4 regions of the Klebsiella sp. R445 genome follow, and region 1 is predicted to be linked to each of the others. Evidence: predicted binding sites of a transcription regulator. Region 1 holds the regulator's gene; each other region holds the start of a gene.
What was found. The regulator PurR, encoded in region 1, represses purine synthesis genes. The targets are predictions, from matches to a motif close to CANGCAAACGTTTGCNTG.

Region 1 (7,878 bases):
AAATAGTACCCTGCCACTTTTAATTTCATTGCAGGACATCTGGAGGGCTAAAATATAATTTGCTTATTATGATTTTCCGTGCCTTAATGAACCTCATCAGTTCAATGTACAACCGAACGTTAAACATTTTCCGGGCAGTCCTCATTACCAGGCGTTATCGCTGATACCCCCTCCTTTTGAGTCCATACGTTTAATACTATACGTTTATTATCAATACAATCATGTGTAACAGGAATCAGTATGACCTTAAGAATTAAAGGCCTGGTAAAGTGGTTTAACGATGACAAAGGGTTTGGTTTCATCTCCCCTCTTGATGGCAGCAAAGATGTTTTCGTTCATTTCTCTGCACTTAACGGCGACGACTTTAAAACTTTATTTGAAGGACAGAAAGTTGAATTCGCCATCCACAGCGGTGACAAAGGCCCTGCTGCTGCAAACGTAATACTTTGCGATAAATAAAACTTTGTGGATCTGCGACAACGATGAAGGGTTTCTCCTGAGTGGACAGATCCATAAAGTATTTTATCCTTGATATCCAGCCAGCATATTTTTGCGTATGTATTAGAATTCTGGTCGCTGTAATGAAGAGCAAGACTGCTGAATGAAAAATTTGAAATAATAAGTTAACTACCTTTTAAATAACAAGGTTAGCAACCGCCTTAGCAGCCTCCGAAAGCATTACATCACGTCCTTGCTTTTACCTTAATGGCATTAACCCGTTAACATCGCTGATGAAAACAGGGTGATGGAAAAGACTAACAGAACCATGGTGGCATATGATAAAAGTCCTTGTTTTCTTTAATGCCGAGTCCTGTAAAGTCATGACCGTTCTGGATGGTATATCCTCTATCAGACAGGAATATCCAAGCGGTGAAGAAACACATCTTCGGATTATGTCCGCTGGTTTTCCTTCCTTAACCGGCGATAATTGTGTTGTTTACGTGGCTTCTGACAGGGAGTTATCCTCACAAGAGATTTTCGATGCTGCTAAAAAACATTTATAGCATTTTATTATATTCTCTGATTTACGTTTAATTGTGTGCTTACTCTATTTATCAGATGCGAATGAGAATGAGTAAAAAGCTTCTATTGCTTGCCAAGGCTGCTTTTACATATTTAATTTTTTATACTCACCCTGAGCAGATAAAATCATTCTTTGTGATTTGACCAAATGCCACACCTGGCCGACCGCTAGTTCTGTGTCAATAAATACGGAATCTACCTATGATTGGCGGGATAATCAGTTCAGCGTCCCGGTTAACCTAATGGTCAGTCAAGTACTGAAAATAGGTAGCCAGATTATCCAGGTGGGAACCGGTGTGCGTAACTTTTTTCACGTCTTAATCCCCCATTAGCAAAAAGCCACCCGAAGGTGGCCAGACAGATCAACCAGCGTTCTCGCAGCCTGGCAGGCTGCGGTCGATGATTAGGTTACCCTCGACACGCAGACCAATCTTACCGAACAGGAAAGCGTGGTTAAGCTGAGTGACAACTACGTCAGACAGACCAACTGCACAGCGATCTTTTTCAATCGCGCGGTCAGCAGCAGTTTTAACGTTTGGAATCCCTGTAGGGAAGATGATAACCGGATAGCTATCTTCCGCGGTTACTCGCTTACCTTTATAGAACTTGCCACCATTCAGGTTATAGTTTTTAGTGCTCGCTACAGTTAAGTCTGCCACGCGAACCGTACATCCCGTCAACAAAAGCGCACCCAATGCTACTGCCAATATTTTTTTCATTCCATATTTCCTTTGATTACAATCGGAAACATCCTATCACACATGGAATTGAGGGCAAAAAAGCGCCATTACCAATATTGGTAAGTCATTTTTTGTTGCTATTTCGCTTCTGTTCTGCTGCCCACTCACCTCGCCAGGCATCGATCGGGTGCCATGACTGCAAAATATCGTGATGATCGGGGGAGAGAGTGGAACATGATTGAAATAGTGTAATGAATTTGTTTTGAATGATTTTGAATTACACCTTGCAACGTATTGATTATATGGTAAAAATACTCACTCACACTTTAGATACAAAAGAGTATTAACTATCCCGGTTTTTATGCTTTAGAATCGTTGAGTTTTGTCATTCACCGTCAGGTATGTATATATCTGTCATTAATCAGGGGATTGCTCAGTGGCGCGGCTAAACAAAATCGCGATTTCGCTCTGTGCATTACTGTTTACATCGATCTCATTTACACCACTGGCGCATGCTTCAGGGCATACGCACAGCTCTGCTACGCCAAAAGCGCACCCGGCCAAAGGCACTACAGAACGTAAGAAAAAAGCCAGCAGTCAAAAATCCAGGTCCACCACCAAAACCACCAACAAGCAAACCGCCACCACGTCCCGCAGCAGACACCCTACCCGTACCACCAGCGCCAGCCAAACGGCATTAACCCGCCAGGCCGTCGGTAGCAGCAAAAAATGCGTCCTGCGTAAAGGGTATAAAAAGCAGTGTGCCAAATCGCTGACGTCGAGCGCAGAGCCGGCACCGGTCATGGCCAGCCTGCAGACTAAATGTGTGGTGCGTAAAGGCTATAAAAAACGCTGTAAACCGGTGACTGAAGCGCAGCCGCTGACGCTGGCGGACGCCCATAAGGCCCGGGTCCAGAAAGCGCAAAGTACCGCCATGTCGAAGCTGATGGACCAGATTGGCAAACCGTATCGCTGGGGTGGAACCTCACCGCGCACCGGTTTCGATTGCAGCGGCCTGGTCTACTACGCCTATAAAGATCTGGTGAAAATTCGCATTCCACGTACCGCCAATGAGATGTACCACCTGCGCGATGCCCGTCCGGTTGACCGCGGCGAGCTGCAAAGCGGCGACCTGGTCTTCTTCCGCACCCGTGGGCGCGGCACCGCCGACCACGTTGGCGTCTATGTCGGCAACGGCAAATTTATCCAGTCACCGCGTACCGGTCGCGATATTCAGATAACCTCATTAAGCGAGGATTACTGGATCCGTCACTACGTAGGCGCGCGTCGGGTCATGACCCCGAAAACCATTCGCTAACCCCCTGCCGCATCAGCGGCAGGCTACCGGTTACGCGCAATGAGCATCACATTCCCCCCTCTTCAGCCTCGTTTATCTGACCTCTTTTTCCTCGTGACGGGTCACGGTTTCTTCGATCGCGTTTGTTAAATATACCCTTTATGAATGCAAGGCTTTTAACTCTCTCCGGCAAGTGTTAGCATCCTGATCACAATAAAAACCTGTGGTATTCGCTACGGCAATCCACAGTACATGCTGTATCCGGATGGTCATACGTCCTTTAAATGTGAGAAGAAATCAAGAAGTTATAAGGAGAGTAACAATGTCGTTTGAATTACCTGCATTACCGTATGCAAAAGACGCCCTGGCGCCGCACATTTCCGCTGAAACCCTGGAATACCACTACGGCAAACATCACCAGGCCTATGTCACTAACCTTAATAATCTGATCAAAGGCACCGGGTTTGAGGGCAAATCGTTAGAAGAGATCGTCCGCACTTCCGAAGGCGGCATCTTCAACAACGCCGCTCAGGTCTGGAACCACACCTTCTACTGGAACTGTCTTGCACCGAATGCTGGCGGTGAACCGGAAGGCGCGCTGGCGGCAGCCATCAACAGCGCTTTCGGCAGCTTTGCTGATTTCAAAGCTAAGTTTACCGATGCCGCGGCGAAAAACTTTGGTGCCGGTTGGACCTGGCTGGTCAAGAATACCGATGGCAGCCTGAGCATTGTCTCCACCAGCAACGCTGGCACGCCGCTGACTGGCGACGCGACCCCGCTGCTGACGGTGGATGTCTGGGAACATGCCTATTACATCGACTACCGTAACGCCCGCCCTGAGTATCTGGCGCACTTCTGGGCGCTGGTAAACTGGAAGTTTGTTGCTGAAAGACTGGCGGCATAAAACGATATTGCAGAAGGGGTAACCCTTCTGCAAATAGCATCACTGCCCGACAAGCGCCTCTTCCGGCTGCGAACGGCTGCCCACCACCACCAGCAGCAGAGCCAGACCGGCAATGATCGCCCCCATTACCGGAACAAACGCGTAACCCAGACCACCCGAGATCACCGCCCCACCGGCGGCCGCCCCCAGCGCATTCCCCAGATTAAACGCCCCGATGTTGACCGACGAAGAGAGACCCGGCGCTTCATGCGCGACGCGCATCACCCGCATCTGCAACGGCGGCACCACCGCAAAGGTCGCGGCACCCCAAACCACCATACTGACAGCGGCCCCCAGCTGCGTCTGCGCCAGTAACGGAATCGCCAGCATAATCACCATCAACAGCAGCAGAAAGCCCTTCAGCGTCCCGGAGACGGAGCGGTCGGCGAATTTACCGCCCAGGTAGTTGCCCAGCGAGAAGCCCACGCCAATCAACACCAGCATCGCGGTGACAAACAGCGGCGAAGCATGGGTAATGGTATGCAGCACCGGAGAAATGTAGGTATAGAGGGTGAACATGGCCCCCGCCCCAAGCACCGTGGTCAACAGGGCGGAAAGCACCTGCGGACGCACCAGCACCGACAGCTCCTGTTTAACATTCGGACGCTCACCGGCGCTGCCTTTAGGCAGAGAGAACCACAGGCTGATCATCGCCACCACTCCCAGCCCTGCGGTAGCAAGGAACGACATCCGCCAGCCGATAGTCTCGCCAAGCCAGGTCGCCGCCGGCACGCCGCCGATATTGGCGATCGTCAGCCCCATAAACATGGTGGCAACCGCGCTGGCCTGTTTGTCTTTCGGGACGACGCTGGCGGCCACTACCGAACCGAGGCCAAAGAAAGCACCATGGTTAAGGCTGGTGATAATGCGTGAAATCAGCAGCGTGGTGTAATCAGGAGCCATGGAAGAGAGAACGTTGCCGAGGGTGAAGATCGCCATCAGGAAAATCAGCGCGTTTCTTCGCGCACGATGAGAAAGCAGCAGCGTCATCAGCGGCGCACCAACCATCACACCTATCGCATAGGCGCTGATCAGCATTCCCGCAGCCGGAATAGACACGTCGACGCCTTTGGCAATGACTGGCAGTAATCCCATCGGGGAAAACTCCGTCGTACCAATACCAAATGCGCCTATCGCCAGCGCGAGCAGGGGAAAGTTGATTTTCATTGCATGACTCCAGCAGACCGTCATCGGCGACGGTATCTCATCAGAAGTCAAAAGCATGACATCAATCACAGAAAAACAAAAGTAAACGAAATGGCAAAAGATTTTTGCGAAAATGATAATAATGGCGGGAACGGGGGGAAAGTGACCTCTCCCCCGGGAAAATTAGTGCAGAACTGCGGTCAGCCCGGCGGCAACGATTAGACCTAGAACAATAATCGTTGTTGTCAGCGAAAATTTTAAATCTGTATCCATCAATTTTTCCCCCTGTTTTTCCCACACGAAAAGTGAGCTTGCTCATTTTTGCACAATATCGCATAAAAATCTTCCAGGATTTAGGGTGATACACATTTTTGCTCTTCCCCTTTGCCGCAAGATCGGACAAAATCCCACGCTAATTTGAAAGCGTATCGGCCATTGACCCCTTCCTGTCGTTCTGTGTCGTTTTCCCGACGTGATGCAATGTTGAACATTGTATTCAGGGTGTGTTTAGGCAAACGTTTACGTACCGATTATCAGACGTTCAGGTCAAGGTCTGGAGTGAGAAGTAATGGCAACTATTAAAGATGTAGCGAAGCGCGCAAACGTTTCCACTACAACAGTATCACATGTTATTAACAAAACCCGTTTCGTTGCGGAAGAGACGCGCAATGCGGTCTGGGCCGCCATTAAAGAACTGCACTACTCACCGAGTGCTGTCGCGCGCAGCCTGAAGGTTAATCACACCAAATCTATTGGTCTGCTGGCAACCAGCAGCGAAGCGGCCTATTTTGCTGAAATTATCGAAGCCGTTGAAAAAAGCTGCTTCCAAAAAGGCTATACCCTGATTCTGGGTAATGCATGGAACGATCTCGAAAAGCAGCAGGCTTACCTGTCAATGATGGCGCAAAAGCGCGTCGACGGCCTGCTGGTCATGTGCTCCGAATATCCGGAATCGGTGCTGAGCATGCTGGAAGAGTACCGCCATATTCCAATGGTGGTGATGGACTGGGGCGAGGCCAAGGCCGACTTTACCGATTCTGTCATCGATAACGCCTTTGAAGGCGGCTATATGGCCGGTCGTTATCTGGTGGAACGCGGCCATCGCGAAATTGGCGTGATCCCCGGCCCGCTGGAACGTAACACCGGTGCCGGACGTCTGGCAGGCTTTATGAAAGCCATGGAAGAAGCGCAGATTTCCGTACCGGATAACTGGATTGAACAGGGTGACTTCGAACCGGAGTCCGGCTATCGCGCGATGCAGCATATCCTGAACCAACACCACCGCCCGACGGCAGTCTTCTGCGGCGGCGACATCATGGCGATGGGTGCTATTTGCGCGGCGGATGAAATGGGGCTGCGCGTACCGCAGGACATTTCGCTGATCGGCTATGACAACGTGCGCAACGCCCGCTATTTCAGCCCGGCGCTGACCACGATTCATCAACCGAAAGACTCCCTCGGCGAAGCCGCGTTTAATATGCTGATGGATCGTATCGTCAACAAGCGTGAAGAGTCCCAGTCTATCGAGGTTCACCCGCGCCTGGTGGAGCGTCGTTCCGTCGTTGACGGCCCGTTTGTCGATTACCGCCGTTAGTCCCCTTCCCGGCGCCGGCTAATCCGGCGCCCGCAACCATTCCCGGTTTAACGTTTCACTATCGCCAAGATAATCCAGCATCCACAGCAGCGCAGGCGATGCGTCGCTCTGTTGCCAGGTCAGGCAGCACGCCGCATCCGGAAACGGGTTTTCCAGTTCAAGGGCGACCCATTCTCCCCGGTCGATCCACGGACGGGCAAAGTGCGTCGGTACCATCCCCACGCAAAGCCCGGCAGACAGACAGGTGGCAGAGGATTCCCAGTCGGGCACCACCACACGCTTTTGGTTATCCAGCAGCCAGGTCGTTCGTTTTGGTAAAGACCGGGAAGTATCCTCTCTGACCAATGAGGGCCAGTTGCGCAACTCGTCATCACTCAGCGGACTGGTCATCTGCGCCAGTGGATGATGGCTGGCCACTACGCAGTGCCAGTTCAGCATGCCCATATCGCGAAAGGCGTAGCGCCCCCCGACCGGAATCGAACGCGTCGCTCCAATCGCCAGCTCCACGCGGCCATCCGCCAGCGCATCCCAGACGCCGTTGAACACTTCCTGAAAGACAATCAGCTCAACGTCCGAAAAGTGACGATAAAAATCGACAATCATCTGGCGCATTCGTGCCGGTTTGACGATGTCATCGACGGCAATTGACAACTGACCGCGCCAGCCATTGGCTATCTGCTGGCACTGCTGGCGGGTGATCTGCATTTTTTTGATAACAGAGCGTCCTTCCTGTAAAAACCAGACCCCGGCCGGGGTTAATTCAACATCCCGATGACGACGTTCAAACAGCGGAACTGCCAGCCACTCTTCCAGCTGACGAACGGTGTAGCTGACAGCGGAAGGGACGCGATGGAGCTCCTGTGCCGCCGCGCTAAAGCTGCCGTTGCGGGCGACAGCATCAACAACTTCCAGTGAGTATTCAGACCACATATTCTGCCTACAAAATTTTTGAATGCATGTAGCAAATATTAGCGTTTCACAAGCCAGAATGCACTCCCTACACTCTGCGGCATTATTCCGGCATCAGCAGAAGAGAATGTTATGCAACAACCTGGGAAAGGATTTTTAGTTTGGCTGGCGGGACTTAGCGTGCTGGGTTTCCTGGCCACCGACATGTATCTACCGGCCTTCGCGGCGATCCAACACGACCTCAACACCTCCGCGGCTTCGGTCAGCGCCAGCCTGAGCCTGTTCC
Region 2 (7,878 bases), 1.0 Mb from region 1:
CGTGCGCGTGCTGCGCCAGACGCTGGACACCCGCATGAATCTCGAGATGGCGGTCACCGAAGAGATGCTGACCATCGCCTGCGACACCAAACCGCATTTCTGCTGCCTGGTGCCGGAAAAGCGTCAGGAAGTGACGACGGAAGGCGGCCTGGACGTGGCCGGTCAGCGCGAGAAAATGCGCGATGCTTGCAAACGTCTGGCCGATGCCGGGATTCTGGTCTCTCTGTTCATCGATGCCGATGAAGCGCAAATTCAGGCCGCAGCAGATGTCGGCGCTCCCTATATTGAAATTCACACCGGCTGCTACGCCGATGCCGAAAGCGACGCCCAGCAGGAAAAAGAGCTGCAGCGTATCGCGACCGCGGCGACCTTTGCGGCAAGCCTCGGTCTGAAGGTGAATGCCGGCCACGGTCTGACCTATCACAACGTCAAAGCGATTGCCCGCATTCCGGAAATGCACGAGCTGAACATCGGCCACGCGATCATCGGTCGGGCAGTGATGAGCGGCCTGAAAGAGGCCGTTGCCGAGATGAAACGCCTGATGCAGGAAGCTCGTGCGTAATGGCGATTCTGGGGCTGGGAACCGATATTGTTGAAATTGCGCGGATAGAAGCGGTGATTGCCCGTAGCGGCGATCGCCTTGCCCGGCGCGTGCTCAGCGACAACGAGTGGCTGATTTGGCAGCAGCACCAGCAGCCGGTCCGTTTTCTGGCGAAGCGCTTTGCGGTTAAAGAGGCGGCGGCGAAAGCCCTGGGAACCGGGATCCGCAACGGTCTGGCGTTTAATCAGTTCGAGGTGTACAACGACGAGCTAGGTAAACCCAGCCTGCGTCTATGGGGTGAAGCGCAAAATCTGGCACAGCGTATGGGGGTCAGGAGCATTCACGTGACCCTGGCGGATGAGCGCCATTACGCTTGTGCTACGGTCATCGTGGAGAGTTAACGCCTGCGGGGAGCAGCGTCAGATTTTGTCCGCATGATGCATCAGGACAAACTTATCCCACAGCTGCTCTTCATTTTCGACGTGTGCCGGGTCTTTCAGAATCGTATTGGGGATCGGGCACACTTTCTGACAGGTGGGCGTCTCATAGTGGCCCACGCACTCCGTGCAGCGGTCGCTGTTAATTTCATAGATGCTGTCACCCATCGAAATCGCCTCATTCGGGCATTCCGGTTCGCACATATCGCAATTGATGCATTTTTTGGTGATTAACAGCGCCATCAGGAAATTCTCAGAAACATCACAAACAGGGCGGGCATTATACGCCCATTTTCTGCTCACACCAGTTTTTTCACCAGCGCCTCGCTGTGGCGGATCCTGTCCGGCGCATGTTCAAGATCCTGCTGAACCAGTGCCATAAACAGCAGATCGGTGAGCATCATTTGCGCGCTGGTGGAGGAGATCGCGGCGCTGCGCGTCGCCTGCTCCTCGGCGATGGTGTACAGACACTGCGTCGCCTGCTGCTGCAGCGCATTCGGCGTAAACCCGGTGATCGCCAGGATCCGACAGCCAACCCGCAGCGCTTCCCCGGCGGCCATGTTGATCTCGCGGCGTTCGCCAGAATAGGAGATCGCCACTAGCAGATCGTCGGATGACATCGCCTGCACGGTCGCGAGCAGGGCGTGCATATCCTGTTCGGAAACGGCGTTAATGCCGATTTTCATCAGCTTCCAGCCGAAATTACGCGCCACCAGCCCGGACGCGCCGATCCCGGTGATCACTACCCGACGGGCGTGGCGTAACAGTGCAACAGCTTCCAGCAGCTTCTCTTCGGTGTTGACATCCAGCGAAGCGTGCATCGCGGCCACGTTATCGTTGATCAGCTTCTCGCCCACCAGGCGCAGCGGATCGTCACCGCGAATTTGGTTATGCACCGGAACCGATTGTGGATCGGGCGCGCTGGCCAGCGCTTCACTTAAGGCCAGCTTCAGTGCCGGGAAACCTTTAAACCCCATCTTCTGCGCGAATTTCACGACGCTGGACTGGCTGACGCCGGCCTCACCAGCCAGCTGCTGCGAACTGAGGTGGCGGGTCTGGTCAGGCTGAGCCAGAATAAAGTCTGCCAGCTTTTTGTCGCTTGCCGCCAGCGAGGGATAGCGCTGGCGAATGCGGATTAAACAGTTCATCGGTTTTCCTCAGGACAACCTTCGCCCTCTGCTGAAAGAATTTTGTATTCGATTATAAGAGGAATACAGCGAATTAAAAATTCTACCGGTGAGATTTATTGATTGCAGAAAAATAGCCTTAACCCAGGGTTAACGTCCGTAGATGTTTTCTCTGTTCACGACATAAGGCTGTTAAGCTAACGGCATCAGCTACGATATTTGCTAAAGAAAGAGGTCGGTTTTGAATAGCAGCACGCGGCGAGTGGTTTTTTTTGATCTCGATGGAACGTTACATCAACAGGATATGTTCGGCAGTTTTCTGCGCTACGTCTTGCGTCACCAGCCGTTGAATGTCCCGCTGGTGGTCCTCATGTCGCCGGCAATCCTGCTGGGGTTAGCCGTCAACGGTCGGGCGGCGCGCTGGCCAATGAGCCTGCTGCTGTGGGCTGCCACCTTCGGGCGCAGCGAGCGCGCCCTGAAGCGACTAGAGGCCGGTTTTGTCCGCTGGTTTCGCCAGCGGGTGACCGCGTTCCCGGTGGTGCAGGCCCGGCTGACGGACTATCTCGACCATCACGATGCCGAGGTCTGGTTGATTACCGGCTCGCCCCAGTCGCTGGTTGAGCAGGTCTATTTTGATACCCCCTGGCTGGCGAGAGTGAATGTTATCGCCAGCCGGATGGAGCGCCGTTGCGGCGGCTGGGGGCTGACCCTACGCTGCCTGGGACATGAAAAAGTCGCCCAACTGGAGCAGAAAATCGGTGCGCCGTTGCAGCTGTACAGCGGCTACAGCGACAGCGAGCAGGACAACCCGTTGCTCTGTTTTTGCCAGCACCGCTGGCGCGTTACGCCGCAGGGCGATCTTCACCAGTTAGAATAGTGTGTAATGCCGGTTGCCATGTATAATGCGCCCCGCTTTTTCCGCAGGAGTGCCCGCTTTGTCTGACCATGAACTAAACGATGAATACTGGATGCGTCACGCATTAACGCTGGCGAAACGTGCCTGGGAAGAGGGCGAAGTGCCGGTAGGGGCCGTGCTGGTGCACAATAATCAGGTTATCGGTGAAGGCTGGAACCGTCCTATCGGGCGCCACGATCCGACGGCGCATGCTGAAATTATGGCCTTGCGCCAGGGCGGAATGGTCCTGCAAAACTACCGGCTGATTGACGCCACGCTGTATGTCACGCTCGAACCGTGCGTGATGTGTGCCGGTGCGATGGTGCATAGCCGGATTTCGCGGCTGGTATTTGGTGCCCGGGATGCAAAAACCGGCGCGGCCGGATCGCTTATCGACGTCTTACATCATCCGGGAATGAATCATCGGGTCGAGGTCAGCGAAGGGATCCTGGCGGAATCGTGCTCGGGAATGCTCAGTGACTTTTTCCGCTGGCGTCGCGAAGAGAAAAAAGCGCTGAAAAAGGCGCGCTCTGGCGAAGACGCGTAGTTAGTGCCCCAGGCCGGGGATTTTAAGCCTGACGTTGTCGACTAAAGACTCGGCGTGATACTGGAAAAAAGGAATCGTGCGTGGCGCTTGCTCAAGTTCGTCCGGCATCACCGCCGGATAGTCTCCGGCCATCGCCAGCCTCTGCGCTTCCTTTCTCTCTTTCTCGGATAAGTAGCCCACCAGGCTGATGTGATATTTACGGATGTTTTCGACATACGCGTACGCCTCGTGGCCGCGTGCGTAGCCGTATTTCAGCTTGCTGTAATAGGGTTTCTGGCTAAGCAACGGTAAGCGTTGCTTCACGTCCGCCCAGCTGTCGGGATTGCCTTTCTGCTTTTTGGTCAACGAAATCGCATCCAGCATATGGGCGTAACCCATGTTGTACGCCGCGAGGGCAAACCAGATCCGCTCATCTTTCGGGACGGAATCCGGTATCTTGCCCATCATATCCTGCAGGTAACGCATGCCGCCGCTGAGGCTTTGCTCTGCATCCGTTCGGTCGGTCAACCCCAGGCTCTGTGCGGTGTTTTTGGTCAACATCATCATCCCGCGAACTCCGGTCGGCGAGGTGGCCTGCGGATCCCAGTGTGATTCCTGCCACGCAATGGACGCCAGCAGACGCCAGTCGATCTGACGGGCATACTTTTCAAACATCGGCTGCAGACCGGGCAGGGCATTTTCGACAGCGCGCAGGAAGGTACGGGTATCGACATAATCGAAATCGTTGCCGTGCCCAAGATACTTCTCTTCCAGCCGCGCCAGAGTGCCGTCTTCATTCATGGTGTCGAAGAAATCAAGCATCGCTGCGGACAGCGAGTTGTCCTCGCTCTTGAGGCTAAACCAGGTGACCGGCTGCTCGTCGCTGATATCCAGCGCAACGGCTAGCTCCGGATGAACGCGCTGGAACAGGCTGACCGCCACCGAATCCGCAATGGTGTAATCGAGATCGCCATCAATCACCGCCTGCATCAGCGCGGTGGTGCCACGCTTTTCATCCACACGCCAGCCGAGGTCCGGGTATTTATGATCTTTCAGCGCCTGCAGATCGTTAATCGCAACATGACCTGGGGCGAGGGCCAGCTGCTCTGCCGTGAGGCTGGCAAGGTTACGCGGCCGCAAGCTGCCGACCCGATAAACCAGCTGCTGGGATACGGAGTAGTAGCTCGGTCCGGGCTGGTAGTTTTTGACCCGCTCCGAGTTGTAAACCAGCCCGGCAGCTAACATATCGGCTTTGCCGGTGTCCAGGTCGTCGAACAACTGGCTGATATTCTGGCGGACGGTCACTTTCAGCGGCACCCCGAGGTAGTCGGCGAACTGTTTTGCCAGCTCGTAATCCAGCCCATAGGTTTTGTCATTGATCGTGGCGAAGGTCAGCGGTGAATTGATGGTGCTGATACGCAGCTCGCCGCGGGCGATAATCCCGGCCACGCGGTTCTCTGGCTTGCCGGACCACGGGATCGACGGCCACAGGGCGGCCGCCAGCAGTAAGGTCACAATGCCGATGAGCAGATAATTAATCTTCAGTTTTTTCAGATAGTTAATCTTCTGCAGCTCTGAGTTCCTCAGCAGGCTATTAGCGGAAAAGTGAAAAGACAGACGTCGAATGAGCGGCATTTTGCTTAAGAATGCGCCAGTTGGCAACTTATTCGCGACTGCGGTCACATTAATTGATAAACCAGGGGAATCATTTTATTTCCACGCAAACGGTTTCGTCGCGGCTCAGGATTCACTATAATGGCGCCCGTTTCCCCCCTGGCTCATATTGAAAGCTGCGAAGACGAGAGACTTATGATGGAAATTTTGCGTGGTTCACCTGCACTGTCGGCATTTCGAATTAATAAACTGCTGGCACGTTTCCAGGCGGCGAACCTGCCGGTTAGCACTATATATGCAGAGTATGTTCATTTTGCCGATCTGAGCGCGCCGTTAAGCGGCGACGAACGAGAGAGTCTGGCGCGACTGCTCAAGTATGGTCCTGATTTAAAAAGCCATACCCCAACCGGTAAATTACTGCTCGTCACTCCCCGCCCTGGCACCATCTCCCCCTGGTCTTCTAAAGCTACCGATATCGCCCATAACTGCGGTCTGTCGCAGGTTGTGCGCCTTGAGCGCGGCGTGGCGTACTATGTAGAAGCCAGCACTCTGAGCGAAGCGCAGTGGGCCACCGTCGCGAGCGAACTTCACGACCGGATGATGGAAAGCGTCTTTGATGCGCTGGAAGCGGGTGAGCAGCTGTTCGCTCAGCATCAGCCGACGCCGGTTACCAGCGTCGATATGCTGGGTCAGGGTCGTCAGGCGCTGATTGACGCTAACCTCCGTCTGGGGCTGGCGCTGGCGGAAGACGAAATTGACTACCTGTTCGATGCCTTTACCACGCTTGGGCGTAACCCCAACGACATCGAGCTGTATATGTTTGCCCAGGCGAACTCCGAGCACTGTCGTCACAAGATTTTTAACGCCGACTGGGTCATCGATGGCGAACAGCAGCCGAAGTCGCTGTTTAAGATGATCAAAAACACCTTCGAAAAGACGCCGGATTACGTTCTGTCCGCCTATAAAGATAACGCGGCAGTCATGGAAGGTTCTCAGGTAGGGCGCTTCTTCGCCGATCGCGAAAAGGGCCGCTATGACTACCATCAGGAAGACGCACATATCCTGATGAAGGTCGAAACGCACAACCACCCAACGGCCATCTCTCCGTGGCCGGGCGCGGCGACCGGCTCCGGCGGTGAAATCCGTGATGAAGGGGCGACCGGGCGTGGGGCGAAGCCGAAAGCGGGCCTGGTGGGCTTCTCGGTATCTAACCTGCGTATTCCTGGTTTTGAACAGCCGTGGGAAGAAGACTTCGGTAAGCCGGAGCGCATTGTTACCGCGCTGGATATCATGACCGATGGCCCGTTGGGCGGCGCAGCGTTTAACAACGAATTTGGTCGTCCGGCGCTGAACGGTTATTTCCGTACCTATGAAGAAAAAGTGACCAGCCACAACGGCGAAGAGCTGCGTGGGTATCATAAGCCGATCATGCTGGCAGGCGGGATCGGTAACATCCGCGGCGAACACGTGCAGAAAGGCGAGATCACCGTGGGTGCGAAACTGATCGTTCTGGGCGGCCCGGCGATGAATATCGGCCTGGGCGGCGGAGCGGCCTCTTCAATGGCTTCCGGTCAGTCCGATGCCGACCTCGACTTTGCCTCGGTACAGCGCGATAACCCGGAAATGGAACGCCGTTGCCAGGAAGTGATCGACCGTTGCTGGCAGCTGGGCGACGACAACCCAATTCTGTTTATCCACGACGTCGGTGCGGGCGGCCTGTCTAACGCCATGCCGGAGCTGGTGAGCGACGGCGGACGCGGTGGTAAATTCCAGCTGCGCGATATCCTCAGCGATGAGCCGGGCATGAGCCCGCTGGAAATCTGGTGTAACGAATCTCAGGAACGCTATGTTCTGGCGGTTGCGCCAGAGCAGCTGCCGCTGTTTGATGAGCTGTGCCGCCGCGAGCGCGCACCTTATGCGGTGATCGGCGAGGCCACCGAAGCGCTGCACCTCAACATGAGCGATTCCCACTTCAACGACCAGCCGATCGACCTGCCGCTGGACGTGCTGCTGGGTAAAACGCCGAAAATGACCCGCGACGTGCAGACCCTGAAAGTCAAAGGTGAAGCGCTGGATCGCCAGCCTATTACCGTGGCTGATGCCGTCAATCGCGTCCTGCATTTACCTGCGGTGGCGGAAAAAACCTTCCTCGTGACCATCGGCGACCGTAGCGTCACCGGCATGGTTGCACGGGATCAAATGGTCGGGCCGTGGCAGATCCCAGTGGCGAACTGCGCGGTAACCACCGCCAGCCTCGATAGCTACTACGGTGAAGCGATGGCTATCGGTGAACGTGCGCCGGTTGCTCTGCTCGACTTTGCCGCTTCTGCCCGCCTGGCGGTGGGTGAAGCGCTGACCAACGTTGCGGCGACGCAAATTGGTGCGTTGAATCGCGTGAAACTCTCCGCTAACTGGATGGCCGCAGCCGGTCACCCGGGTGAAGATGCCGGCCTGTATGAAGCGGTGAAAGCGGTGGGTGAAGAGCTGTGTCCGGCTCTGGGCCTGACGATTCCGGTGGGTAAAGACTCGATGTCGATGAAAACCCGCTGGCAGGAAGGCAGCGAGCAGCGCGAGATGACCTCACCGCTGTCGCTGGTGATTTCCGCGTTTGCCCGTGTGGAAGATGTCCGTCATACCGTGACGCCGCAGCTCTCCACAGAAGATAACGCCCTGCTGCTGATTGATTTAGGCAAAGGCCATAACGCGCTCGGCGCCACCGCCCTGGCGCAGGTCTATCG
Region 3 (7,878 bases), 800 kb from region 1:
TCCATCGCGCGCTTAAACACGCGCGATGGGGTACGCCTGATGGTTAGTCACCGTACACGTTAAAATCGAAGTATTTTTTCGCCAGCTTGTCGTAGGTTCCATCTTTGCGCATCTCCGCGAAGGCTTTATTCAGCGCTTCACGCAGCTCGTTGTCTTCTTTACGCAGGCCCATACCGGTGCCGACGCCGAACAACTTCTCGTCCTTAATGGATGGCCCGCCAAACTGGTAATCTTTACCAATCGGTTGTTTGAGGAATCCTTCGCTCGCGGCGACTTCGTCCTGGAATGCTGCATCGATACGGCCAGCGGTCAGGTCAGAATAGATATTGTCCTGGCCCTGATAGGAGACAATTTCGATACCTTTTGGCGCCCAGTGCTCGTTGCCGTAGGTTTCCTGAGTCGTCCCCTGCAGCACGCCGATACGCTTGCCTTTCAGTTTGGCGAGGTCAGGTACGATATCGCTGCCCTTTTTCACTACCAGGCGAGAATCCGCCGCGTAGAGTTTGTCGGTGAAGGCGATTTCCTGCTGACGTTTTTCAGTAATCGACAACGACGACATAATCGCATCGATTTTCTTGGCTTTTAAAGATGGGATCAGCGCATCCAGCGGGTTTTCAACGAAGGTACATTGCGTATTGATACGCTTACACAGCTCTTTCGCCAGATCGATGTCAAAACCAATCAATTCACCCTGCGCATTTTTCGATTCGAACGGGGCATAAGTGGGATCGGTGCCGATACGTACTTTTTGCGGAATGGCTGCAAATACCGTGGAAACGCTGGAAAGGGCCAGCGCCAAAGAAAGAGACAACGCCAGTTTTTTCATAACTATCCTCAACAGACTGTCATTCTAACGGGTTTATAAGAAGTGCTAACGGCAGTTATCGTGCCATTATTCGCCCCGGTAAGGCAAAACATTCTGCGCCATGGAGCAAATTTTTTCTCATCATAAACGCTTAACTATGCACTACTTACCCGCCAGACCCGCCTTTCCTGCACCATATTGATGCAGCAAAAGCGAGCGCCGCACCAAAATAAGGCATTGCTGGATGTGCCACATCCACCAGACCCGGCTGCCCGGGTCTGGTGCGACGTTTAGTCACCGTACACGTTGAAGTTGAAGTACTTCTTCGCCAGCTTGTCGTAGGTACCGTCTTTACGCATATCACCTAACGCTTTATCGAACGCGGTTTTCAGCTCGCTATCGGTTTTACGCAGGCCAATGCCGGTACCGTCACCGAAGAATTTTTTATCTTTGACAGAAGGACCGGCAAAATCAAAATCTTTACCGGCGGGTTGTTTGAGGAAGCCTTCGCTGGCCGCGACTTCATCCTGCAGCGCAGCATCAAGGCGACCCGCGGCCAGGTCAGAGTAGATCAGATCCTGGTTCTGGTAGGCCACCACATCAACACCCTGGCTACGCCAGCGCTCATTACCATAGGCTTCCTGAGTGGAACCCTGCAGGACACCGACATGCTTGCCTTTCAGCGATTCCAGGGTCGGCTGGATCGGCGAGCCTTTCGGCGCAATCAGGCGGGAGTCGGCTGCATACAGCTTGTCAGAGAAGGCAATCTCCTGCTGACGTTTTTCAGTGATTGATAACGAGGAGATAATGGCGTCAATTTTCTTCGCCTTCAGCGACGGAATTAACGAGTCGAAGTCACTGCCCACCCAGGTACATTTCACCTTGATACGCGAACACAGCTCGTTGCCCAGGTCGATATCAAAGCCGACGAAATCCCCTTTCACATCCTTGGACGAGAAAGGCGCATAGGTGGCATCGGTACCGATACGAATGCTTTGCGGAAGCGCGGCAAACGCGCTGGAGGCACTGCTGAGTCCCATCATTAAAGAGAGGGCCAGGATCGTCTTCTTCATACAATACCCTTAAGTGTCGTGATGTTGTTATGTCGTGCGTTATGTAGTTATGTGTGCTGCCAACGAATCCTGCAGGTTTTGTGCCATCTTCTCAGTGCGTGCTGGAAACAGCGTTAAATTTGTTAATAGAAGGTTGCAGGATTGTCTAGAAAGGGAAGATAACAGCATTAGCGGATAAACCGCAGCGGCCAGACGCAAAAAAACAAATTAAATGTCGAGGATTTGATCAAGGCAGCAAAATTGCACTGCAACCGCGCAAAGGTTAATAAACAGCACTATTAAGGTGCGCTAGCCGGCCCCTGCCAACGGGTAAACAGGTCCTGCGGGAGGGTAATATCGAACTGATCGATGACGCGATTAACCGTCTGGTTAATGACGTCGTCGAGGGTTTGCGGACGATGATAAAACGCCGGCACCGGCGGCATAATAACGGCCCCCATCTCCGCCGCCTGCACCATCAGGCGCAGATGCCCGAGGTGAAACGGCGTCTCCCGCACGCACAGCACCAGCGGACGACGCTCTTTGAGCACCACGTCTGCCGCGCGGGTCAGCAGACCGTCGGTATAGCTGTGAACAATGCCCGACAGCGTTTTCACCGAGCAAGGCAGGATCGCCATGCCGGCGGTCTTAAACGAACCTGAAGAGATGCTGGCGGCGATATCCCGGGCATCATGGACCACGTCGGCCAGCGCCTGCACATCACGCAGCGAATAATCGGTCTCCAGCGCCAGGGTCTGTCGCGCGGCCTGACTCATGATCAGATGGGTTTCGACATCGGGAACATCGCGGAGAATTTGCAGCAAGCGCACACCGTAAATCGCGCCGCTGGCGCCAGAAATCCCAATAATAAGTCGTTTCACGATGTTTGCCCCTTCCACATAATGTTGCAGACTTTGCCGGATTATGGCGCAGGACGCAAGCACACGAAGCTTTCACGTACCACCAGATGCACCGGCATCAGCAGGTTTCTCCCTCCCCTCAACCAGCGCCTGCTGGTAGCCTTCCACGCGCTGGCGAATACTGTAATGGCCTTGCGAATGGCCGAGGAAGGCAAAATGCGTATTTGGGTAGATGAGACGTAACGCGACAACAAAAAAACCCGCGGTCAGCAGACGGCGGGTTTTTCGTAACAAAGGGAAAGATTACCCTTCGTTATGCATCTCTAAGTTCTCGACTTCATTCTGACGCTGTACCGCTTTGGCGTCGTCATTACGCAGAGAATCGAGATAATCCAGATAGCGCTGGTCGACGTCTTTGGTGACGTACACGCCGTTGAACACCGAGCATTCAAACTGCTGAATATCCGGATTTTCCGCACGTACAGCGTCAATCAGATCGTTCAGATCCTGGAAAATCAGGCCATCGGCACCGATGATCTGGCGGATTTCGTCCACTTCGCGACCGTGGGCAATAAGCTCGGTGGCCGTTGGCATATCAATACCGTAGACGTTCGGGAAGCGAATCTCAGGCGCGGCGGAGGCCAGATAGACCTTCTTCGCACCGGCTTCGCGAGCCATCTCGATAATCTGCTCAGAAGTGGTACCACGAACGATGGAGTCATCCACCAGCAGCACGTTTTTATCACGGAACTCAGCACGGTTGGCGTTGAGCTTACGGCGCACTGATTTGCGACGCAGCTGCTGTCCCGGCATGATGAAGGTCCGGCCAACGTAACGGTTTTTCACGAAACCCTGACGATATGGTTTGTCGAGGATACGGGCGATTTCCAGCGCGATATCGCACGAGGTTTCCGGAATCGGAATGACCACATCGATATCCAGATCTTCCCATTCACGCGCGATTTTCTCGCCCAGCTTGGTACCCATGTTAACGCGGGCGCTGTAGACGGAAATTTTATCGATAAAGGAGTCTGGACGCGCAAAGTAAACGTATTCGAACAGGCACGGGTTGCTGACCGGATTTTCCGCACACTGACGGGTAAACAGCTGGCCTTTTTCGGTGATATAAACCGCTTCACCCGGCGCAACGTCACGCAGGAACTCAAAGCCCAGGGTATCCAGTGCCACGCTTTCGGACGCCACCATATACTCGGTACGACCGTCACCCACATCACGTTTACCCAGCACCAGAGGACGGATGCCGTTCGGATCGCGGAACGCGACCATACCATGACCGATAATCATCGCCACGCAGGCATAAGCGCCACGAATCTGCCGGTTCGTCGCGGCGATCGCGGCAAAAATGTTATCCGCTTCCAGCGGGTAATGGCGGAAATTATCCAGCTCGCTGGCAAAGATGTTGAGCAGGATTTCAGAATCGGAGGTGGTGTTGATGTGGCGGCGTTTTTCTTCAAACAGCTTTTTACGCAGCTCGTGCGCGTTGGTCAGGTTGCCGTTGTGCGCCAACGTGATGCCATACGGTGAGTTGACGTAGAAAGGCTGCGCCTCGGAAGCACTTGAGCTGCCAGCCGTCGGATAGCGAACATGGCCAATACCCATATTGCCCTGCATACGCTGCATATGGCGAGCTTCAAAAATATCGCTCACCATGCCGTTTGCTTTACGCAAACGGAAACAGTTATTTGCATCAATCGTGATGATGCCTGCGGCATCCTGGCCACGATGCTGAAGCACCGTTAACGCGTCATAAATCGACTGGTTTACCGGCATAACACCGGCGATACCGACAATACCGCACATACGTCTTTTCCTCGTTCAGCCACATCCCAACGCTTATGCTTTGGGCAAGAAACTTGACGAGCTTTGCAGATAGTCAAAAAACCATCTGATAACGAAACTGAACTGCGGGATAAGCTCTGACTTTTGCCAGTCTTCGCTTTTCGCCATACCGGTAAAACTATCGAGAAAGAACAGTATCGCAGAGACTATCAGCACGCCACGCAGGGCGCCAAAACAGATCCCTAACACCCTGTCGGTACCCGACAGGCCGGTCTTCTCTACCAGTGCGCCAATCACATAGTTAACAATGGCGCCGACGATCAGCGTTGCGATAAACAGTATCGCGATAGCAATCCCATTGCGGACCATTTCGTCTTCAAAACCCGTGAACCAGACAGCCAGGTAAGTGTAGTAATGGCTGGCAACAAAGAAAGCACATCCCCATGTCACCAACGATAACGCTTCACGAACAAAGCCGCGGATCAGGCTTACCAGACAGGAAAAACCAATCACCGCAATAATGACGTAATCAATCCAGACCATAAACATCCCACGATTTACGCCCTGTCGTCCAGTTCGGGGCGCATTCTAACAGAAAAAGAAAACGTTTGCGTAGGGATTTCCGTGCCCTACAGAAATAAAAATGGCGCTGAAAAAACATTCAACGCCATGCTGTCTTTAGCCTTCTGAAAGCACATCAGACAGGCGCGTTACCGCTCCCCGCTATGGGGAGAGGCAAGATTAGTTAGGGCTGTATCCCATCACCACACCGCTCAGTCCGGAGAGCTGTTTCAGGTCGCCAAGTTGGCCTTTCAGCTTATCTTTCGAGGCATCTGGACCCACCAGGATTCGGGTAATTTTACCCTGAACCGGGGTTGAAGGCGACGTGTAGACTTTGAACCCGGAGGAGCGCAGTTTACCGACGATCTCGTTGACCTTATCGGCGTTCTTCAACGCCCCAAGCTGCACCACGTAGGCTTTGCCGGTCGGTGCCGGGATCTCTGCCGGTTTCGCCGGCGGCGTTTGCACGGCCACCTGCTGCTGCTGTTGCGGCTGTGGTTTCTCAACCGGCTTCGGCTGCACCGGTTGCGGCTTAGGCTGTGGCTGCGGTTTAGGCTGCGGCGCCACGACCGGCTCCTGCACATCATCGAAGCTGTTGCTGTTGACCGGGATCCGCGACGGATCTAACGATGGAGCCGCGGCATCACCCGCACGGACCTCTTCCGCCGCCCCTTCAGGCGGCTGCGCCGGCAGGGCCTGCGTGGCGGCCGGCAGCATGTCCGGCTCATCGCGATCGCCTGGTTTCGGCACCAGGGGAATCGCCGCAAATTCATCCTGATAATGCTTTTTCTGGCCGTCGAGCAGCCCTGGGAGAATAATCACCCCCAGCGCCACCAGTACAATTGTCCCGACTAAACGGTTCTGAAACTTACTCGCCACCGATTCTCCCCGCGTCTATTTCTTCCATTACATGCGCCACCGTGTGGAATGACCCGCACACCAGTACGGTATCTTCAGACCTGGCATCAGCCATGGCCGCATGCCATGCCTGAGCGACATCAGCGTAAGCATTCCCTTCAGGTAAGTGTTCCAGCAGCTGTTGCGCCGTGGCGCCGCGCGGCCCTTCCAGCGGTGCGCAGTACCAGCAGTCGACCTCTGCCTTCAGGTTTGCCAGCGTACCGGCGATATCTTTATCATGCAGCATACCAATAACCGCCAGTACGCGCCCCGTTTTCGACAGGCTTTTGAGACGCCCGGCGAGATAGGCCGCCGCATGAGGATTATGGGCCACGTCGAGAATAACACGCGGCGTTTCGCTGATTATCTGAAAACGACCGGGCAACATCGCCCGTGCGATGCCTTCGCGAAGCGCCTGCTCGCTGATGACCAGCTGGCTGGCGCGCAGCGCTGCCAGCGCCGTAGCGGCATTCGGCATCGGCACCAGCGGCAGCGGTAGCCCTGTTAACGCTCCCTGAGCGTCGGAGAAGGACCACGATTCGGCATCAACGGTGTAGCGCCAGTCAACATCACGTTGCAGCAGCGTGGCGCCTTTCTCAGCGGCTACCTCAGCAATCGTGTGGGGCATATCCGGTTCACCGACCACCGCCGGTTTACCAGCACGGAAAATACCGGCCTTCTCGCGACCAATACTTTCACGATCCGGCCCCAGCCAGTCGATATGATCCAGCGCGATACTGGTCACCACGGAAACGTCGGCGTCAACGATATTGGTGGCATCGAGTCGGCCACCCAGGCCAACCTCGAGGATCACCACGTCGAGCTGGGCCTGCTGGAACAACCACAGCGCGGACAGCGTACCGAACTCAAAATAGCTCAGCGAAATATCGCCGCGGGCCGCGTCGATCTCGGCAAAAGAGGCGGTATGTGCGGCTTCCGGTAGCTCTGCACCCTGGATACGAACACGTTCGGTATAACGCACCAGATGCGGTGAACTGTACACGCCGACCTTGTAGCCCGCCGCCATCAGCACGGACTCCAGCGTGCGGCAGGTGGTTCCCTTGCCGTTGGTGCCTGCCACCGTAAAGACAAACGGCGCCGGTTTTAATACCGCCATCCGCCCGGCGACGTCACGCACGCGCGTCAGCCCCAGATCGATGGTTTTACTGTGCAGGTGTTCCAGATAGGAAAGCCACGTAGCCAGGGGCGACGTGGCCTGAGGAGTAGGTTGTTTTTCCATGATGTCCGCTAACGTTAACGGTAAATGCACTGCATCCTTCAAGCGGGTGCCCGGTCTGCTGCGCTCGTAACTTACGCGGTCTGCTGACCTGGGTTCTGCTTATTCGCCGCGACCTGGCTTGAATGATGGCGCATATAATTAAAAAAGGGCAGCACCGTCAGGCCTGCCCTCTGAATTATCAGGCCTCTGGTTCCTGATCCGGTGCTGGCTGCACCACCTCGCCTTCATGAGAGACATCCGGGCTGGGTGCCGGAAGATTCATCAGCTTCGCCAGGATACTGGCCAGCTTCAGGCGCATCTCCGGGCGACGAACGATCATATCGATCGCCCCTTTCTCAATCAGGAACTCACTGCGCTGGAATCCCGGCGGCAGTTTTTCACGTACGGTCTGCTCGATGACGCGAGGACCGGCAAAGCCAATCAGCGCTTTCGGTTCGGCAATGTTGAGATCGCCAAGCATCGCAAAGCTCGCCGATACGCCGCCCATGGTCGGGTCGGTCAGCACCGAGATATACGGTAAGCCACGCTCCTGCATTTTTGCCAGCGCAGCAGACGTTTTCGCCATCTGCATCAGCGACATCAGCGCTTCCTGCATACGCGCACCGCCGGAAGCAGAGAAGCAAATCAGCGGGCAATTATCTTCCAGCGCCTGTTCAACAGCAC
Region 4 (7,878 bases), 1.5 Mb from region 1:
GCCAGATCCTTACGCTCCAGCGAGTGCATGTAGCGCATCATCTCGGTTTCGCTATGGTAGCGATTGAACACCGGGTGCGTCAGGATCGCATCATCACGCAGCATGCTTTCCTGGATAGAACGGCTGTCGAGCGCCACGTCTTTATCCAGCGTGTCGATATCCAGACCGTGATTGTCACCGATAATAGCGCGGAACAGGTTCATGACATCTTCGCGGGTGGTCGCTTCGTCGAGAGTGATGCCGACCGCGTTGTGAATATCGCTGCGCAGGTTAATTTCCAGCGCTTCAGCGCGTGCCAGCACTGCGGCTTTGTCGGCCACTTCTACGCATAAGGTGTCGAAGTAGTGCGCATGGCGCAGCTTCAGCCCTTTTTTCTGCAGCCCGTCGGCGAGGATATCCGTCAGGCGATGGATGCGGCTGGCGATACGCTTCAGACCCGCAGGCCCGTGGAACACCGCGTACAGGCTGGCGATGTTGGCCAGCAGCACCTGGGAAGTACAGATATTGGAGTTCGCTTTCTCGCGGCGGATATGCTGCTCACGAGTCTGCATCGCCATACGCAGCGCGGTATTGCCCGCGGCATCTTTCGATACGCCGATGATACGGCCAGGCATAGAGCGTTTGAATTCATCTTTCGCGGCGAAGAAGGCCGCGTGCGGGCCGCCGTAGCCCATCGGTACGCCGAAACGCTGGGCGGAACCGAAGACGATATCGGCACCCTGCTTGCCCGGAGCGGTCAGCAGAACCAGCGTCATAAAGTCTGCCGCGACGCTGACCACGACTTTGCGTGCTTTCAGCTCGGAGATAAGTTTGCTGTAGTCGTGAATTTCACCGGTGGTGCCAACCTGCTGCAGCAGTACGCCAAACACGTCCTGATGGTCGAGGGCTTTTTCAGCATCATCAACGATAACGTCAAAACCAAAGGTTTCAGCACGGGTGCGGACCACGTCGAGGGTCTGCGGGTGAATATCCGCGGCCACGAAGAAGCGGTTAGCATTTTTCAGTTTGCTAACGCGTTTAGCCATCGCCATCGCTTCTGCCCCGGCGGTAGCTTCATCGAGCAGGGATGCGGAGGCAATATCCAGACCGGTCAGATCGAGGGTCACCTGCTGGAAATTCAGCAGCGACTCCAGACGACCCTGGGAGACTTCCGGCTGATACGGCGTATAGGCGGTGTACCAACCCGGGTTTTCCAGCATATTGCGCTGAATAACCGGCGGCAGCTGCACGGCGGTGTAACCCATGCCGATGTAAGACTTGAAGCGCTTGTTACGACCGGCTACCGCCTTCAGTTCCGCCAGCGCGGCAAATTCGGTGGTTGCGTCACCCACCTGCGGTGGGGTCGCCAGCTGAATATCCTGCGGCACAATCTGGCCAATCAGGGCGTTAAGCGAGTCGGCGCCGACGGTTTTCAGCATCTCTTGCTGTTGCTGAGCATCCGGGCCGATGTGACGTTCAATAAAGGCGCCGCGGTTTTCAAGCTGACCTAAAGTCTGAGTCATGAGCGATGGTTCCTGAAACGTGCAGTGAATCGTATGTGTCTTTACTTATCTGAACAGGCAAAAATCATTCACGCCGCCGGCGCCTGGCGCCCGCAGCGTGAAAGAGGCAACGCGGTTATTCGTTTTCCAGCAGCGCAGCGTAAGCCGCCGCATCCAGCAACGCCGCAACCTGCGCTTCATCACTGGCCTTGATTTTAAAGATCCAGCCGTCAGCGTACGGGTCGCTGTTCACCAGCTCAGGAGAGTCATTCAGCTCTTCGTTAACGGCCACAATCTCGCCGCTCACCGGGGCATAAATATCAGATGCCGCTTTTACCGACTCGGCAACCGCACAGTCGTCGCCCGCTTCAACGGTCGCGCCGACGTCCGGCAGGTCAACGAAGACCATATCGCCAAGCAGTTCCTGAGCATGTTCGGTGATCCCAACGGTGTAGGTGCCGTCAGCTTCTTTGCGCAGCCATTCGTGTTCTTTACTGTATTTCAGTTCTGCTGGTACGTTGCTCATCAATTGATCTCCAAAAAGGGGGAATCACACTACGGCTTTGCCGTTGCGTACAAAAACAGGTTTAGTGACCTTGACCGGCATTTCGCGGTTGCGAATCTGCACGATGGCCGTTTCGCCGATACCGGCAGGTACGCGCGCCAGCGCGATACTGTAGCCCAGCGTCGGGGAGAAGGTGCCACTGGTAATAATACCTTCTTTCTGATTGCCCTCGGCATCGCTAAAGCGCACCGGCAGTCCGCCGCGCAGTACGCCTTTCTCGGTCATCACCAGGCCCACCAGCTGCTCGGTACCTTTTTCACGCTGCAACTCCAGCGCTTCACGGCCGATGAACGCACGGTCAGCCGGTTCCCAGGCAATGGTCCAGCCCATGTTGGCGGCCAGCGGAGAGATGCTTTCGTCCATCTCCTGACCATACAGGTTCATCCCGGCTTCCAGACGTAAGGTATCGCGCGCGCCCAGGCCGCAAGGCTTCACGCCAGCGTCGAGCAGACCACGCCAGAAATCGGCTGCCTGTTCATTTGGCAGCGCAATTTCGTACCCGGCTTCACCGGTGTAACCGGTGGTTGCAATAAACAGATCGCCAGCCTGCACGCCAAAGAAGGGTTTCATCCCGGCAACGGCCTGGCGCTGCGCCTCGGTGAGCAGGGTCGCTGCTTTCTCTTTCGCCTGCGGTCCCTGTACGGCAATCAGTGAAAGATCGTCGCGGACGGTCATTTCAAGACCATACGGCTCAGCCTGCTGGGTGATCCAGGCGAGGTCTTTTTCACGGGTGGCGGAGTTAACAACGAGGCGGAAATAATCTTCAGAGAGGAAATAGACAATCAGGTCATCGATGACGCCGGCGGAGGCGGTAAGCATGCCGCTATAGAGCGCTTTGCCGGGGACCGTGAGCTTCGCCACGTCGTTCGCCAGCAAATAGCGCAAGAACTCCCGAATGCGGCTGCCGTGGAAGTCGACGATGGTCATGTGTGATACATCGAACATTCCGGCATCGCTGCGCACCGCGTGGTGCTCATCAATCTGGGAACCGTAATGCAGCGGCATCATCCAGCCATGGAAGTCCACCATGCGAGCGCCGCACAGCGTGTGTTGTTCATACAACGGAGTCTGTTGAGCCATCTTTTCCTCATCGAGTAAAACGCAAGCAGCTACGAGTTGAGCGAGATTGTCCGGGCGATTTCACACGATAAAATCGACCGCCGGTGCCGTTATCAGACGCCGACGCAAACGTTCTCTTTTGCCTGAACTTACCACCGAACCCGGCGCTAAACCATAAGCTAAATCAGGACATCACATTAGCTTATGACCAAAATTCGCCAGAAAGACTACAGAGTTATCGACTGGAAAAAAGCGATTTATGCCACATAAAATTAACATCAATCGCCAATAACGCCGAGCATGATGGTATTTTATGCGAAAAACCGGGCCTATTTTCCGTGACTAAAAACGACAAACATTAATAAAACTAATGCGAAAAAATGGGTGAGATTAGTTTATTTCAAATGAGAAGGGAAAACCCGGCGCGAGGGCCGGGAAAGAGAAGTGTGACGGGCTTAACGTAACCAGCTGGGGAGATCGTTCAGTCCCATCGCCTGACGAATAAGCTGCGGTTTGACGCCCGGCAAGGTATCCGCCAGCTTGAGGCCGATATCGCGCAGCAGTTTCTTCGCCGGGTTGCTGCCGGAGAACATTTCACGAAAGCCCTGCATCCCCGCCAGCATCATCGCGGCGCTGTGTTTGCGGCTGCGCTCATAGCGGCGCAGATACAGATGCTGACCAATATCTTTGCCCTGCGCATGCAGGCGTCTGAGTTCATCGATAAGCTCTGCGGCATCCATAAAGCCCAGGTTAACCCCCTGCCCGGCCAGCGGATGGATGGTGTGGGCGGCGTCGCCAACCAGCGCGAGACGATGGGCGGCAAACTGACGAGCGTAGCGGCCGGTCAGCGGGAATACCTGACGCTCGCTTTCCACGTGGCACAGTCCCAGCCGATTATCGAAAGCGATATTCAGTGCCTGATTAAAGGCGGCGTCATCCGCCTGCTGCATCCGTTGCGCTTCCTGCGGCGACAGCGACCAAACGATAGAGCACAGGTGCGGGTCGCTTAACGGCAGAAAGGCCAGAATGCCGTCACCGTGGAACGCCTGGCGGGCAATCGCCTGATGGGGCTCTTCGGTGCGGATCGTGGCCACCAGCGCATGATGGCGATAGTCCCAGAAGGTCAGCGGGATGTCCGCCTTGTTGCGCAACCATGAGTTCGCACCGTCGGCACCTACCACCAGTCGGGCTGTCAGCATCGTCCCGTCCTGCAGACTCAGGAAGGCCTCGTTTTCGCCCCACGCCACCTGTTGCAACTGTGCCGGTGCCAGCAGCGTCACATCAGCGCAGCGCTGGGCTTTCTGCCACAAGGCGTGATGGACAATGGCGTTTTCAATAATATGACCCAGATGACTAAAGCCCATGCTGCGATCGTCGAAGCAAATACGGCCAAAGCTGTCTTTATCCCACACTTCCATTCCGTGGTAACAGCTGGCGCGCTGGGCAAGGATTGCCGGCCAGACATCCAGCTTGCTAAGCAGTTTTTCGCTGGCGGCGTTAATGGCCGAAACCCGCAGCGCCGGCGGCGCGTCGGCGTTCAACGGCTGTGGCTCAGATTGTTCCAGTACCGCAACCCGCAGCCCGCTCCCCTGTAAACCACAGGCGACCGCTAACCCCACCATGCCTCCGCCAACAATGGCAACATCAACACTTTGCACGTTCAACTCCTTAACGGGGAACCCAACCGAGGGTACGCTGCGCCAGCGCATCACGCGCCGGAGTAAATAATTCCATGGCCATCAGACCCGCGTTGCGCCCCGCCACCAGCGGCGCCCAACGATTGGCAAACAGATGCACCAGCCCATCGGTCACGCCGATAGTGACGGTTTTGTCATCCGCCCGCCGCGCCTGATAATCGCACAATAGCGAATAGTCACCGGGATCCTGGCCGTTCGCACTGGCCTGCGCCAGCAGTTCTGCCAGACTCATAACATCCCGCAGGCCCAGGTTAAAACCCTGACCTGCGATGGGATGCAGGGTCTGCGCCGCGTTGCCGACCAGCGCCAGACGATGCGCAACCGGGCGCGTCGCGGTGGTCAGCGCCAGGGGATAAACGCTACGCGTGCCGGCATGGGTGATACGTCCCAACCGCCAGCCGAATGCCTGCTGCAGCCGTTCGCAAAACTCCGCGTCAGACCAGCCCAGCACAGCATCACGCTGCGATTGCGGGTGACACCATACCAGTGAACAGCGGCCCTGCGACATGGGGAGCATCGCCAGCGGGCCATGCTCGGTAAAGCGTTCAAAAGCCCGCCCTTCATGGGACAAGGCGGTACTGACGTTGGCGATCACCGCCAGTTGTTCATAGGGCTGTTGCTGCCAGCTCATGCCGCAGCGGGCGCCCAGCGTGGAGCGCGAACCGTCGGCGGCCACCAGCAGCTTACCGCTAAGCGTCTGACCGCTGTCCAGCGTGATACTGACGCCATCCTCCCATCGGCTGACGTCTTCCACTTTCGCCGGACAGTGCAGAGTGATACCCGGCGCGTCACGCAGTTGCGCAAACAGGCGCTGGCCAATATCGTGGAGCTCGACGACCTGCCCCAGCGCGGCCAGGTTGTAATCCTGCGCATCAAGTGTGACAAAGCCCGCATGCCCACGATCGCTGACGTGGACTCGCTGAATCGGTGTCGCGCAATCGGCTATCCCCTGCCAGATACCAACTCGTGCCAATTGCTGACAGGTGCCGGCCGCCAGCGCAATAGCGCGAGCGTCAAAGCCAGGGTGTTGCGACGAATCCGGCTGTGCGGCCTCCACCAGATGCACCGCTAGCGCTCCTCTGGTCAGGCGAGAAATTGCCAGCGCCAGCGTCGCGCCGGTCATCCCACCGCCAACGATCAGTATGCTCATGATTGCCGGGCCGCCGCCATCAGCGCCTCGATATCGTCGGCGTTTTTCACCACGCCTGCGGTCAGGTTTTCGTTACCGTCTGCAGTGATCACGATATCGTCTTCAATGCGCACGCCAATCCCGCGATACTGCGGCGGAACATCGGCATCGACGGCAATGTAAAGACCCGGTTCAACGGTCAGCACCATACCCGGCTCCAGAAGACGCGAGCGTTCAACATCGTAGAAGCCCACATCATGGACATCCAGCCCCAGCCAGTGGCTCAGGCCATGCATGAAGTAAGGCCGATGGGCGTTGTTCGCAATCAGCTCGTCCACTTCGCCTTTCAGGATACCGAGGCGCACCAGACCGCTAATCATGATGCGCACCACCTGCTGGTTCACCTGTTGAATCGAGGTGCCGGGACGGAAAAGCGTCAGCGCCGTGTCGAGCGATTCGAGGACGATATCGTAAATGTCGCGCTGTGCCGGGCTGAATTTGCCGTTCACCGGGAACGTACGGGTGATGTCCCCGGCATAGCCGCGATACTCGCAGCCGGCGTCAATCAGGACCAGATCGCCATCGCGCAGTTCGGATTCGTTTTCGGTGTAGTGAAGAATACAGCCGTTTTCTCCGCCGCCCACGATGGTGTTGTAGGACGGGAAACGTGCACCGTGGCGGGTAAATTCATGCAGAATTTCCCCTTCCAGCTGGTATTCAAACATCCCCGGGCGGCAGTGCTGCATCGCGCGGGTGTGGGCCAGCGCGGAAATCTCACCGGCACGACGCATGACTTCCAGCTCTTCCGCTGATTTAAACAGGCGCATTTCATGCACCATCGGCCGCCAGTCAACCACCGAGCCTGGCGCCTGCAGATTCTGGCGCGAGCCTTTGCGCAGTTTATCAAGCGCGTTGAAGACAATTTTGTCCGCGTAGTCATATTCGCCCTGCGCAAAGTAGATAGCGTCAAGGCCGTTGAGCAACTGGAACAACTGCTGATTAATTTCGCTAAATGCGAGGGCGCGATCGACACCCAGCTTCGCCGGTGCCGCATCCTGCCCAAGACGGCGACCGAACCAGATCTCGGCGGTTAAATCGCGGACGCGGTTAAACAGCACGCTATGGTTGTGGGTGTCGTCGCTTTTAATCAACACCAGCAGGGCTTCCGGCTCATTAAATCCCGTGAAGTACCAAAAATCGCTGTTCTGCCGGTAGGGATATTCTGAATCTGCGCTACGTACCGCTTCCGGTGCGGCAAAAATCAGCGCCGCGCTGCCTGGCTGCATCTGCGCCAACAGTGCCTGGCGACGAGAAAGAAATTCCTGCTGTGTCATGACGCCCCCTCAACAAATTATTGTTAGTGTAATGTTGGCTTGCGAACTTCCGGTGCGGTTGGCTGCTGGCGCGAGAAGGTTTCGTGGCACAGCAGCGCGGCGACACGCACATACTCGATAATCTCTTCCAACGACATTTCCAGCTCTTCCTGGTCTTCGTCTTCGTCGTAACCGAGTTGCGCAATATTGCGCAGGTCGTCGATGGCTTCCCCGGCTTCGTCTTTGACTTTATCCAGTTTTGGCTGAGTCACGCCAAGGCCCAGCAGGAAGTGGTTAACCCAGCCGGCCAGCGCATCCGCGCGTTCAAACACGCTCACGTCATCGCCCTCCGGCAGATAGAGTTGGAATAAGAAACCGTCATCTTCCAGAGAGTCGCTGGTCTGGGAGTGCATGCTACGCAGAGACTCAGCCAGTTCGTGACCAAAGGCGAGGCCTTCGTTGGTCAGGTCGTGGACCAGCGGCTGCCAGCTGCTGTCTTTGTTGCCGCCGCACAGGATCCCACTGATTAAACCGTGCATTTCGGCAGGGGTTAAGCCCACCCCCTGTTGGTTCAGTAACTGGTCTACCGCGCGGTAGCCAGGCATTTCGTTCTGTATAGACATGCGCATTCGTC

Region 2: the regulator PurR is predicted to act here: its motif matches at 5,244-5,261, upstream of purL (phosphoribosylformylglycinamidine synthase).
Region 3: the regulator PurR is predicted to act here: its motif matches at 5,115-5,132, upstream of cvpA (colicin V production protein).
Region 4: the regulator PurR is predicted to act here: its motif matches at 3,228-3,245, upstream of gcvT (glycine cleavage system aminomethyltransferase GcvT).

What each region holds. Positions count from the first base shown of each region.
Region 1 covers NZ_CP180446.1:210,524-218,401, reverse strand. Annotated here, with positions in the region: gene ACMYSN_RS01005 (cold shock domain-containing protein) at 241-459, shown strand; gene ACMYSN_RS01000 (hypothetical protein) at 777-1,004, shown strand; gene ACMYSN_RS00995 (hypothetical protein) at 1,386-1,742, opposite strand; gene ACMYSN_RS00990 (C40 family peptidase) at 2,140-3,021, shown strand; gene sodB (superoxide dismutase) at 3,323-3,904, shown strand; gene ACMYSN_RS00980 (MFS transporter) at 3,944-5,110, opposite strand; gene cydH (cytochrome bd-I oxidase subunit CydH) at 5,273-5,362, opposite strand; gene purR (HTH-type transcriptional repressor PurR) at 5,658-6,683, shown strand; gene punR (LysR family transcriptional regulator) at 6,702-7,613, opposite strand; gene punC (purine nucleoside transporter PunC) at 7,725-7,878, shown strand, end outside.
Region 2 covers NZ_CP180446.1:4,488,037-4,495,914, forward strand. Annotated here, with positions in the region: gene pdxJ (pyridoxine 5'-phosphate synthase) at 1-562, shown strand, start outside; gene acpS (holo-ACP synthase) at 562-942, shown strand; gene ACMYSN_RS21270 (YfhL family 4Fe-4S dicluster ferredoxin) at 961-1,221, opposite strand; gene ACMYSN_RS21275 (MurR/RpiR family transcriptional regulator) at 1,278-2,126, opposite strand; gene yfhb (HAD family hydrolase) at 2,347-2,982, shown strand; gene tadA (tRNA-specific adenosine deaminase) at 3,041-3,547, shown strand; gene mltF (membrane-bound lytic murein transglycosylase MltF) at 3,548-5,161, opposite strand; gene purL (phosphoribosylformylglycinamidine synthase) at 5,336-7,878, shown strand, end outside.
Region 3 covers NZ_CP180446.1:4,708,859-4,716,736, reverse strand. Annotated here, with positions in the region: gene hisJ (histidine ABC transporter substrate-binding protein HisJ) at 44-826, opposite strand; gene argT (ABC transporter substrate-binding protein) at 1,096-1,878, opposite strand; gene ACMYSN_RS22290 (UbiX family flavin prenyltransferase) at 2,157-2,738, opposite strand; gene ACMYSN_RS22285 (hypothetical protein) at 2,811-3,011, opposite strand; gene purF (amidophosphoribosyltransferase) at 3,021-4,538, opposite strand; gene cvpA (colicin V production protein) at 4,572-5,060, opposite strand; gene dedD (cell division protein DedD) at 5,259-5,957, opposite strand; gene folC (bifunctional folylpolyglutamate synthase/dihydrofolate synthase) at 5,947-7,215, opposite strand; gene accD (acetyl-CoA carboxylase carboxyltransferase subunit beta) at 7,394-7,878, opposite strand, start outside.
Region 4 covers NZ_CP180446.1:4,044,345-4,052,222, reverse strand. Annotated here, with positions in the region: gene gcvP (aminomethyl-transferring glycine dehydrogenase) at 1-1,502, opposite strand, end outside; gene gcvH (glycine cleavage system protein GcvH) at 1,618-2,007, opposite strand; gene gcvT (glycine cleavage system aminomethyltransferase GcvT) at 2,032-3,126, opposite strand; gene ubiI (2-octaprenylphenol hydroxylase) at 3,561-4,763, opposite strand; gene ubiH (2-octaprenyl-6-methoxyphenyl hydroxylase) at 4,774-5,952, opposite strand; gene pepP (Xaa-Pro aminopeptidase) at 5,949-7,265, opposite strand; gene ACMYSN_RS19035 (YecA/YgfB family protein) at 7,289-7,867, opposite strand.